Krasilnikovia cinnamomea: one gene and its partner. The protein of the gene in region 1 binds, or shares a complex with, the protein of each later gene. Links are inferred from orthologs where the notes say so. Each region holds a gene or a part of one and is shown on either strand. Other genes may lie near its edges.

Region 1 (7,214 bases):
CCAACGAGCGGCTGCACACCGGCGTCGGCAACATCTACGCGGTCGGCGACATCGTCCCCGGCCTGCAGCTGGCACACCGCGGCTTCCAGCAGGGCATCTTCGTCGCCGAGGAGATCGCGGGCAAGAACCCGGCGGTCATCGACGAGAACGGCATCCCCCGCGTCACGTACTCCGACCCGGAGGTCGCGTCGGTCGGCATCACCGAGGCCAAGGCCAAGGAGCAGTACGGCGCGGACAAGGTGTCGACGTACAACTACAACCTCGGCGGCAACGGCAAGAGCCAGATCCTCAAGACCGCGGGCTTCATCAAGCTGGTCCGGGTCAACGACGGCCCCGTCGTGGGCGTCCACATGGTCGGTGCACGGGTCGGCGAACTCATCGGCGAGGCGCAGCTGATCTTCAACTGGGAGGCGTACCCGGACGAGGTGGCCCAGCTCGTGCACGCCCACCCCACGCAGAACGAGGCGCTCGGCGAGGCGCACCTCGCGCTGGCGGGCAAGCCGCTGCACGCGCACGCCTGAGCCCCGCCCATCCACTACCGCAGGCCCTAAGGAGTTCGAAGAGATGCCGGTATCGGTCACCATGCCGCGGCTGGGTGAGAGTGTCACCGAGGGCACCGTCACCCGCTGGCTCAAGCAGGAGGGTGAGCGGGTCGAGGCGGACGAGCCGCTGCTGGAGGTCTCCACCGACAAGGTCGACACCGAGATCCCGTCGCCCGCCGCGGGGGTCCTGTCGCGCATCGTCGTCGGCGAGGACGAGACCGCCGAGGTGGGCAGCGAGCTCGCGGTGATCGCGGGCGACGGCGAGACCCCCGCCCAGCAGGCCCCCGCCCAGCAGGCCCCCGCCCAGCAGGCCCCGGCCCAGCAGGCGCCCGCCCAGCCGGCTCCGCAGGCCGAGCCCGAGCCCGCCGCGCCGACCACCCCGTCCACCGAGACGCCGGTGGGTCAGGAGGCCCCGGCGCCGCAGACCGCGGCGCCGACCAGCGGCGACGGCACGGCCGTGAAGATGCCCGCCCTGGGCGAGAGCGTCACCGAGGGTACGGTCACCCGCTGGCTCAAGCAGGTCGGCGACGCCGTCGAGGTCGACGAGCCGCTGCTGGAGGTCTCCACGGACAAGGTGGACACCGAGATCCCGTCGCCGGTCGCCGGCACCCTGCTGGAGATCAAGGTGCCCGAGGACGAGACCGCCGACGTCGGCGCGGTGCTGGCCGTGGTGGGCACCCCGGGCAGCGCCCCGGCGGCCCCACCCGCACCCGACCCGGCCCCGTCCGCTCCGGCGCCCCAGGCCGCCGCCCCGGCCCCGGCCCGCCCGGCGGCTCCGGCGCAGCCCGAGCCGCCGTTGGTCGAGTCCGCCCCGGCGCCGGCCGCCCGGCCCGCCGAGCAGGCGGCCCCGGCGGCCGCAGCCCCGGCCCCCGCAGCCGCCCCGGCCCCCGCAGCCCCGGCCACCGAGACGGTCAAGGCGAACGGCGCCGGCGACGCCGGTTACGTGACCCCGCTGGTCCGCAAGCTGGCCGCCGACAAGGGTGTCGACCTCGCCACCCTCACCGGCACCGGGGTCGGCGGCCGCATCCGCAAGCAGGACGTCCTGGAGGCGGCCGAGAAGAAGGCGGTCCCCGCCCCGGCCCAGCCGTCGCGTCCGGCGGCCGCTGCCACGCCGAAGCCGGCCCCGAGCCCGCTGCGCGGCCGTACCGAGAAGCTGACCCGCATCCGCGCCACCATCGCCCGGCGCATGGTGGAGTCCCTGCAGGTCTCGGCGCAGCTCACCACGGTCGTCGAGGTCGACGTCACGAAGATCGCCCAGCTGCGCTCCCGCGCCAAGAACGACTTCTTCGCCAAGCACGGGGTGAAGCTGTCGTTCATGCCGTTCTTCGCCTTGGCGGCGGTCGAGGCGCTGCGCGCCCACCCGGTCGTCAACGCGTCGATCGACCAGGAGGCCGGGACGGTCACCTACCACGACGGCGAGCACCTGGCCATCGCGGTGGACACGGAGAAGGGCCTGGTCGTGCCGGTCATCCGCGACGCGGGCGACCTCAACCTCGCCGGGCTCGCCAAGCGGATCGCCGACGTGGCCGAGCGCACCCGGGCCAACCGGATCAGCCCCGACGAGCTGTCCGGCGGGACCTTCACGCTGACCAACACCGGCAGCCGGGGCGCCCTGTTCGACACCCCGATCATCAACCAGCCGCAGGTCGGCATCCTGGGCACGGGCGCGGTCGTCAAGCGGGCCGTGGTCCTCGACGACCCGGACCTCGGCGAGGTGATCGTGCCCCGGTCGATGGTGTACCTGGCCCTGTCGTACGACCACCGGCTCGTCGACGGCGCCGACGCCGCCCGGTTCCTGGTCACCCTCAAGGACCGGCTGGAGGCCGGGCAGTTCGAGGGCGATCTCGGGCTGAGCTGACCCGTACGCCTCGTGGGCGCGCCGGCACCCGCCGGCGCGCCCACGTGCGTTCACCGGTCGCCCACGGGGGGACACCTGTGCACCCGAACGGCACAGCGGGCAATGATGGGGCCATGCGGATCCTCATGGCCGGCGCGTCCGGCTTTCTCGGCACCGCCCTTGCCGAACGGCTACGCGCCGCCGGCCACGACATCACCCGACTGGTCCGCCGCGAGCCCCAGCGGCCCGGCGAGGCGTTCTGGCAGCCGTCCACGGGGCAGCTCGATCCGGTCCGCGTCGCCGGCACCGACGCGGTGATCAACCTGGCCGGGGCCGGTGTCGCCGACAAACGCTGGACCGCGGCCTACCGGAACCTGATCCGGTCCAGCCGGGTGGACAGCGCCGGCACCCTGGCCCGGGTGATCAGCCAGCTGCCCGCCGCCGACCGCCCCCGCGTCCTGCTGCAGGGTTCCGCGGTCGGCTGGTACGGCGACACCGGCGACCAGGAGGTCACCGAGGAGGCACCCGCGGGCACCGGGTTCCTCGCCGACGTGTGCCGGGTATGGGAGGCCGCCGCCCGCCCGGCCGAGGACGCCGGCACCCGGGTGGTGCTGCTGCGCACCGGCATGCCGCTGGACGCCAGTGGCGGCCTGCTCAAGCCGCAGCTGTTGCCGTTCCGGCTGGGCATCGGCGGCCGGCTCGGCGGCGGCCGGCAGTGGGTGCCGTGGATGTCCCTGGCCGACTGGCTGGACGCGATCGAGGTGCTGCTGGAGCGCAGCGACCTCGCCGGTCCGGTCAACGTCGTCGGCCCCGAGCCGGTGACCAACGCCGCCTTCACCGCCGCGTTCGGCCGGGTGCTGCACCGGCCGACGATCATGCAGGTCCCCGGCGTGGCGCTGCGGGTGGCGCTCGGTGGGCTCGCCGACGAGGCGCTGCGCAGCCAGCGGGTCCTGCCCGGGGTGCTGCGCCGGGCCGGCTTCACCTGGCAGCACCCGACCGTCGACTCCGCCCTGCAGGCCGCGCTGACCCCGGCCCCGGCCACGGCCCGCTGACGGGCCGCGACCGAGACCGCCGAGGGGCGCCGAGGGGCACCGATCCAGGCCGGCTGGCGGCCGCGAGCCACAGGGGCTGCCAGCCGCGACCCAGGGGCTGCCAGCCGCGACCCAGGCCGGCGGCCGGCCCCGATGCGGGCCGGCGGCCGGCCGCGATTCGCGCTGGCTGCGGGCTCTGACGGCTTCCGCTTGCTACCGTGCGGCTCGTGACCGTCGCCACCGCCCCCGCCGACCCGCCGGTCGCGCGGGCCGACGCGTCCCGGGGCCGCCGGGCCTGGGCCGCTCACCTGCTGGTGGCCTCGACCGCCCTGCTGCTCGCCCTCTGGGTGACCGGGGGCCTGTGGGCCTCCCCCACCACCCGGACCATCGCCGCGAACCCCGGCGACCAGGCCTTCTTCGAAGGACTTCTCGGGTACGGGGTGCACCTGCTGCGGCACGGCGGCGACCCGTTCTTCACCGACCTGCTGAACGCCCCGCTCGGGGTGAACCTCGCGGCGAACACCTCCATCACCGCGTACATCCTGCTGTTCGCGCCGCTCACGATGCTGGCCGGGCCGCAGGTCAGCTACGTGACCATCCTGACCCTCAACCTCGCGTGCTCCGCCTTCGCGTGGTACCTGTTCCTGCACCGCCACCTCGTGCGGCACCGGGCCGCCGCCGCCCTGGGCGGGCTGTTCTGCGGCTTCGCGCCGGGCTTGGTCTCGCACGCCAACGGCCATCTGAACTGGACCGCCGGGTGGATCGCCCCGCTGCTGCTGTGGCGGGTGCTCACGCTGCGCGAGCCGGGCCGGTGGCTGCGCAACGGCGCCATCCTCGGCGCGGTGGTCGCGCTCTGCTTCTCGATCGCCGCGGAGGGACTGTTCTTCACCGCCCTCGCCAGCGGGGTGTTCATCGGAGCCTGGGCCGCCGCGCCGGCCACCCGGGCGCAGGCGCGGGCCGCCGCCCCCACCGTGCTGGCCGCCCTCGGCGTAACCGCCGCGGTGGCGGGCGCCCTGCTGGCTTACCCGCTGTACATGCACTTCGCCGGACCGCAGACGTTCTCCGGTACGGGCTTCGACCAGCGCGAGTTCTCCGAGGACGCCGCCGCGTACCTGGCCTACCCCAGCCGGTCGGTGGCGGGCTGGGCCGGGCTGGACCGCGCGGATCTGGCGTCGAATCCGACCGAGCAGGCGTCGTTCTTCGGGCTGCCGCTGATCGTGCTGGCCGGTTTCGCGACCGTCACCCTGTGGCGGCACGCGGACGCCGGCCGCCGGGCCACCCTGCGTGCCCTGCTGATCGTGGGCGCGGTGTTCACGGTGTTGTCGTGGGGGCCCCGGCTGCGGGTGCTCGACGACGAGACGCACCTCCCGCTGCCGTACGCGACGCTGGCCCGCCTGCCGCTGTTCGACTCGGCACTGCCCACCCGGTACGCGCTGGTCGTCGCGGGGGTCCTGGGCATCCTGCTGGCCCTGGCCGCGGAGTGGGTGCTCAGCACGGCCGGGCCGCGCAGCCGCGCCGCCTGGGCCGCCGCGTTCACCTTCGCGCTGCTGCCCCTGCTGCCCCTGCCGGTGCTCACCGCCGAACGGGCGCCGGAGCCCCGGTTCATCGCCGACGGCACCTGGCGGGAGTACGTGCCCGACGGCGGGGTGCTCAGCGCGCTGCCGTTCGCCACGAACCCGGGCCCGGACGCGCAGCGCTGGCAGGCGTACACGCTGGCGCGCGGCGGGCCGGTGTTCCGGATCCCGGGCGGCTACTTCCTGGGGCCCGGCGGCCCGGACGGCAAGGGCCAGATCGGCACCCCGCTGCTGCCCACGGACGTGCTGCTGCAGCAGGCCGCCCACTACGGCTACCTGCCGCCGATCACCGACGCGGAACGCGAGCAGGCCCGGCGCGACTTCGCGTACTGGAACCTCCAGGCGGTGTTCCTCGCCGACCGGGTCATCGGCTCTCAGGGGCTGCTGTTCCACACGACGCTGGAGCAGACCACGACCGCCCTGCTGGGGCCGCCGGAACGAGTCGACGACGTGCTGGTGTGGCGCATCCGTCCCGGGGTGGATCCGGTCACGCCCGGCGGCTGACGCGGCCCCCGAGCGCGCCGGACTACGCTGCAACGGTGACGACTTCTACGCTCGCGGTGCTGCGCCCCGGCCTGGTCGACTACCAGGTGGCGTGGGACGAGCAGCGCCGCCTGCACGACGACGTGGTGGCCGGTGCCCGCCCGGACACCATCCTGCTGCTGGAACACCCGAGCGTGTTCACGGCCGGCAAGCGCACGGAGCCGCAGGACCGGCCGCTGGACGGCACCCCGGTGGTGGACGTCGACCGGGGCGGCCGGATCACCTGGCACGGCCCGGGCCAGCTGGTCGGCTACCCGATCGTCAAGCTGCCCGACCCGGTCGACGTGGTGGCGTACGTGCGGCGCACCGAGCAGCTGCTCATCGACGTGTGCGCCGACTTCGGCGTCGTCGTGGAGCGGATCGAGGGGCGCAGCGGCGCGTGGGTGCGCGCCGACGAGCGTGGCCCGGACCGCAAGGTCGCGGCGATCGGCATCCGGGTCTCGCGCGGCGTCACCCAGCACGGTTTCGCCCTCAACTGCGACTGCGACCTGTCGAACTTCGACCGTTTCGTGCCGTGCGGCATCCGCGACGCCGGGGTCACGTCGCTCAGCGTCGAACTCGGCCGTCCGGTGCCGGTCGCCGAAGTTCTCCCGGTCGTCGAACGCCACCTCCCGACGCTGCTGGCCTGAGCGCGCACCGCCCGCTGGTGTGCCGCCCGAGCGAATCCGGCGGCACACCAAACGACGCGTCATGGCGCCAGGCCGCCACGCGGTCTGGCGGGCGCGCGATCAGGGCGGGCGCGCGATCAGGGCGGGCGCGCGATCAGGGCGGGCGCGCGATCAGGGCGGGCGCGCGATCAAGGCGTGAGGCGGTGCAGGTCTCGCGGGAACGCTGTGACCTCGCGGACGTTCGCGGCGCCGAGCAGCCGGGCGACGAAGCGTTCCAGCCCGATCGCGAAGCCCCCGTGCGCGGGCATCCCGTACCGGAAGCCGTCCAGATATCCCTCGTAGGCCGTGACCGCCTCGCCCCGCGCCGCCAAAGCCGCCGTGTAGTCGTCGTACCGGTGCAGCCGCTGCCCGCCGGTGACCAGCTCGACCCCGCGAAACAGCAGGTCGAAGCTGTTCGACCAGGTCGGGTCCGACGGCTGCGGATGGGTGTAGAACGGCCGCTTGCGCATCGGGTAGCCGGTGACGAAGACGAAGTCGCTGCCGTGCTCGCGGGCCGCCCACTCCCCCAGCGCCCGCTCGTGGGCCGGGGCCAGGTCGGGCTCGTCGGCGGGCGCCCCGGCGATCCGCAGCGCCTCGCTGAAGTGCACCGCCGGGATCTGTTCCGGCACGCCCGGCCCGGGGGTGCCCGTCCGGTCCGCCACCGTGTCGACCATGGTTGCCACGACGTCGCGCAGCACCGCCATCACGTCGCGGTGGTCGGTAATGAAGCCCAGCTCGGCGTCGAGCGAGGTGTACTGGGCCAGGTGCCGGGCGGTGTCGTGCGGCTCGGCCCGGAACACCGGACCGACCTCGTACACCCGCTCGAAGACACCGACCATGAGCTGCTTGTAGAACTGCGGCGACTGGGCCAGGTAGCCGGGGCGGCCGAAGTAGTCGAGCCGGAACACGTTCGCCCCGGACTCGGTCGCCGACGCGACGATCTTCGGCGTGTGGATCTCGACGAACCGGCGGGCCTCCAGCGCCGCCCGGAACCCCGCGGTGGCCGCGGCGGCCACCCGCAGCGCGGCGGCCCGGGCCGG
Region 2 (4,262 bases), 3.1 Mb from region 1 along the record:
TCATCTTCTTCCTGCTCAGCGAGTACGTGGCGGACTGGTTCTCGAAGCTGCAGGTGATCTTCCCGACGGCGGCGTCGCAGCTGATGATCTCGGGCACCGACCTGCCGGGGAGCCCGCCGCGCTGGGTCGGCGCGGCCGTGCTCATCGGCTACGCGGTGGTGATGGGGCTGATCGGGACGGCGATCATCAAACGGCGCGACGTGTCGTAAGCGTCCAGGGGGCGGAGTAGGCGTTCGTCACAGCCCGGACGTCCGGGTGGGCTGGCGTGGCGCACGGCGTAGCCTTGACGGGAATCCGTTCCGTCCCCTGTGACGATCGCGTCGCGTGTTGACAATGGTGAAAGAGGCGAACACGGAAGTGTCGACCCAGCAGACTTCGCAGGACAATCCACTCGCGGATTTCGGTCCCAACGAGTGGATCGTCGACGAGATGTACCAGCGCTACCTGGCCGACCCGGCCAGCGTCGACCCCGCCTGGCACGATTTCTTCGCCGACTACAAGCCGGCCATGGCTGCCGAGTCCATCGCGACGCCCGACGAGGCGACCGCCGCGAACGCGACCGCCACCGCGGCGCGCGCGGGCACGGACGCCCCGGCCGCCGCGACGGTCGCCCCGGTCAAGCCGACCGTGCCGGCGACCCCGAAGCCTGCTGAGCCCGCAGCCGCCAAGCCCGCCGCCCCGGCGAAGGAGACGGCCGCGGTTCCGGCCGGCGCCAAGGTCACCCCGCTGCGCGGCGTCGCCGCCAAGATCGTGCAGAACATGGAATCCTCGCTGGAGGTGCCCACCGCCACCAGCGTGCGCGCCGTCCCGGCCAAGCTGCTGATCGACAACCGCATCGTGATCAACAACCACCTCGCGCGCGGGCGCGGCGGCAAGGTCAGCTTCACCCACCTGATCGGCTGGGCCATGGTCCGCTCGGTCATCGCGCACCCCGAGATGAACAACTCGTACGCCGAGGTCGACGGCAAGCCGTCCCTCGTGCAGCCCGAGCACATCAACCTCGGCATCGCCATCGACCTCGCGAAGAAGGACGGCTCCCGCACCCTGGTCGTGCCGTCCATCAAGAACTGCGAGCAGATGGACTTCCGCAAGTTCTGGCAGGCGTACGAGGACGTGGTCCGGCGGGCCCGGCGCAACGAGCTGACCATGGACGACTACACGGGCACCACGATCTCGCTCACCAACCCGGGCGGCATCGGCACGGTGCACTCGATCCCGCGCCTCATGGCGGGCCAGAGCGCCATCATCGGCGTGGGCGCCATGGAGTACCCGGCGCCGTACCAGGGGATGTCCGACGAGACGCTGGCCGACCACGCGGTGAGCAAGGTCACGAACCTGACCAGCACGTACGACCACCGGGTCATCCAGGGCGCGCAGTCGGGCGAGTTCCTCAAGTCCATGCACGAGCTGCTGCTCGGCGAGCACGGCTTCTACGACGACATCTTCACCTCGCTGCGCATCCCGTACGAGCCGGTGCGCTGGGTGCGCGACGTGGCGCACACCTCCGAGGGCCAGATCGGCAAGGCGGCCCGCGTGCCGGAGCTGATCCACGCGTACCGGGTGCGCGGGCACCTGATGGCGGACACGGACCCGCTGGAGTTCACGATCCGCCGCCACCCCGACCTGGACGTGCTCCAGCACGGGCTGACGCTGTGGGACCTGGACCGTACGTTCCCGGTGGGCGGCTTCGGCGGCAAGCAGATGATGAAGCTGCGCAACGTGCTCGGCGTGCTGCGCGACACCTACTGCCGCCGGGTGGGCGTGGAGTACATGCACATCCAGGGTCCGGAGGAGCGCCGCTGGATCCAGGAACGCATCGAGATCAAGTACACCAAGCCGGACACCGAGGAGCAGAAGCACATCCTCAACCGGCTCAACGCGGCCGAGGCGTTCGAGACCTTCCTGCAGACCAAGTACGTCGGCCAGAAGCGCTTCTCGCTGGAGGGCGGCGAGTCGCTGATCCCGCTGCTCGACGAGGTGCTGCAGGCCTCCGCCGAGGGCGGGCTGGACGAGATCGTCATCGGCATGGCCCACCGGGGCCGGCTCAACGTGCTGGCCAACATCGTCGGCAAGCCGTACGAAAAGATCTTCAACGAGTTCGAGGGTCAGATGGACCCGAAGTCGGCGCACGGCTCCGGGGACGTCAAGTACCACCTGGGCCAGACCGGCAAGTACACCACCCCGGACGGCGAGCACTCCACCACGGTCAGCGTGGTCGCGAACCCGTCGCACCTGGAGGCGGTCGACCCGGTGCTGGAGGGCATCGTCCGGGCCAAGCAGGACCGCCTCGACCTGGGCATGCACGGCTTCACCGTGCTGCCCGTGCTGGTGCACGGCGACGCCGCGTTCGCGGGCCAGGGCGTGGTCGCCGAGACGCTGAACCTGTCCCAGCTGCGCGGCTACCGCACCGGCGGCACGCTGCACGTGGTGGTCAACAACCAGGTCGGCTTCACCACCGCCCCGGAGTACAGCCGTTCCTCGCTGTACTCCACGGACGTGGCCCGGATGATCCAGGCGCCGATCTTCCACGTCAACGGCGACGACCCCGAGGCGGTCGTGCGGGTCGCGCGGCTGGCGTTCGAGTACCGGCAGGCGTTCAACAAGGACGTCGTCATCGACCTGGTCTGCTACCGCCGCCGCGGCCACAACGAGGGCGACGACCCGTCGATGACCAACCCCCGGATGTACGAGATCATCGACACCAAGCGCAGCGTCCGCAAGCTGTACACCGAGGAGCTGATCGGCCGCGGTGACATCACCGTGGACGACGCCCAGGAGCAGCTGCGCGACTACCAGTCGCAGCTGGAGCAGGTGTTCAAGGCGACCCGGGACGCGGCCGGTTCCCCGCCGCGGCCGCGCAGCGTCGTACAGGAGCCGGATCCCGAGGTGGACACCGCGATCGACCCGGCCGTGGTGCGGGCGATCGGCCAGGCCCACGTGGAACTGCCCGAGGGGTTCACGCCGCACAAGCGGGTCCAGCAGCTGCTCGACCGGCGGGCCAAGATGGCCGCGGACGGCGGCGTCGACTGGGGCTTCGGCGAGCTGATCGCGTTCGGCTCGCTGCTGTCCCAGGGCGTGACCGTGCGGCTCGCGGGCCAGGACTCGCGGCGCGGCACCTTCACCTCACGGCACGCGGCGATCATCGACGCGAAGACGGGCAAGGACTTCCTGCCGCTGTCCACCCTGGCCACCGGCACGGCGCGGTTCTTCGTGCACGACTCGCTGCTCAGCGAGTACGCGGCAATGGGCTTCGAGTACGGCTACTCCGTGGAGAACCCGGACGCCCTGGTGCTGTGGGAGGCGCAGTTCGGCGACTTCGTCAACGGCGCCCAGTCGATCGTCGACGAGTTCATCTCCTCCGGCGAGGTCAAGTGGGGCCAGCGGTCCTCCGTGGTCCTGCTGCTCCCGCACGGCCAGGAGGGCCAGGGCCCGGACCACTCCTCCGGCCGCCCGGAGCGCTTCCTGCAGCTGTGCGCGCAGGACAACATGCGGGTGGCGAACCCGACCACCCCGGCGAACTACTTCCACCTGCTGCGCCGGCAGGCCCTGTCGCCCAAGCGCAAGCCGCTCGTGGTGTTCTCGCCGAAGTCGCTGCTGCGGCACAAGCTGGCCATCTCGTCGGTCGCCGACTTCACCACCGGCCGGTTCCAGCCGGTGCTCGGCGACACCGGCATCAACGGCACCCCGCTGCGGCCCGAGGCCGTCAAGCGGGTACTGCTCTGCTCCGGCAAGGTCTACTACGACCTGTACGCCGCGCGCGCGGAGCGGGGCATCACGGACACCGCCCTGATCCGGATGGAGCAGATCTACCCGCTGCCGGTGGAGGAGCTCAAGGCGGTGCTCGGGCAGTACCCGAACGCCGAGGACTTCGCCTGGGTGCAGGAGGAGCCGGCCAACCAGGGCGCCTGGTCGTTCGTGGCGCTCAACCTGCTCGAGCACCTCGAGGGCGTACGGTTGCGCCGGATCTCCCGGCCCGCGGCCGCCGCGCCCGCGGTGGGCTCGGCCAAGATGCACGACGCGGAACAGTCGGCGCTGATCGAGGCGGCGCTGCCGCGCCCGTGACCGCGCACTGAACAACCTGGGGCGTCCCGCCGATCGGCGGGGCGCCCCTGTCCACCTGGGAGAGTTCGTGTACTTCACCGACCGTGGCATCGAGGAACTCGTCGACCGGCGTGGCGAGGAGACCGTCACGCTGGAGTGGCTGGGCGACCAGCTGCGTACCTTCGTCGACGTGCACCCCGAGTTCGAGACCGCGATCGAGC

The links. Proteins that work in one complex are often made in the same cells at the same time.
Region 2: sucB (region 1) and EV385_RS08805 share a complex: the UniProt entries of both Bacillus subtilis proteins name them as parts of the 2-oxoglutarate dehydrogenase (OGDH) complex. The link is inferred for Krasilnikovia cinnamomea from one-to-one orthologs.

Annotation. Positions count from the first base shown.
Region 1 is NZ_SHKY01000001.1:5,097,548-5,104,761, reverse strand. Bases 1-2,982 are described here. They hold sucB (2-oxoglutarate dehydrogenase, E2 component, dihydrolipoamide succinyltransferase), read left to right. Parts: upstream 1-564; coding sequence 565-2,400; downstream 2,401-2,982. Other genes in these bases: EV385_RS23400 (TIGR01777 family oxidoreductase), read left to right, coding at 2,514-2,982; lpdA (dihydrolipoyl dehydrogenase), read left to right, coding at 1-521. In the rest of the region: more of EV385_RS23400, read left to right, coding at 2,983-3,431; EV385_RS23395 (DUF6311 domain-containing protein), read left to right, coding at 3,638-5,488; lipoyl(octanoyl) transferase LipB, read left to right, coding at 5,524-6,156; aspS (aspartate--tRNA(Asn) ligase), read right to left, coding at 6,324-7,214. UniProt on the Bacillus subtilis protein: E2 component of the 2-oxoglutarate dehydrogenase (OGDH) complex which catalyzes the second step in the conversion of 2-oxoglutarate to succinyl-CoA and CO(2).
Region 2 is NZ_SHKY01000001.1:1,996,596-2,000,857, forward strand. It holds EV385_RS08805 (multifunctional oxoglutarate decarboxylase/oxoglutarate dehydrogenase thiamine pyrophosphate-binding subunit/dihydrolipoyllysine-residue succinyltransferase subunit), read left to right. Parts: upstream 1-357; coding sequence 358-4,062; downstream 4,063-4,262. Other genes in the region: EV385_RS08800 (ABC transporter permease), read left to right, coding at 1-209; EV385_RS08810 (DUF6104 family protein), read left to right, coding at 4,130-4,262. UniProt on the Bacillus subtilis protein: E1 component of the 2-oxoglutarate dehydrogenase (OGDH) complex which catalyzes the decarboxylation of 2-oxoglutarate, the first step in the conversion of 2-oxoglutarate to succinyl-CoA and CO(2).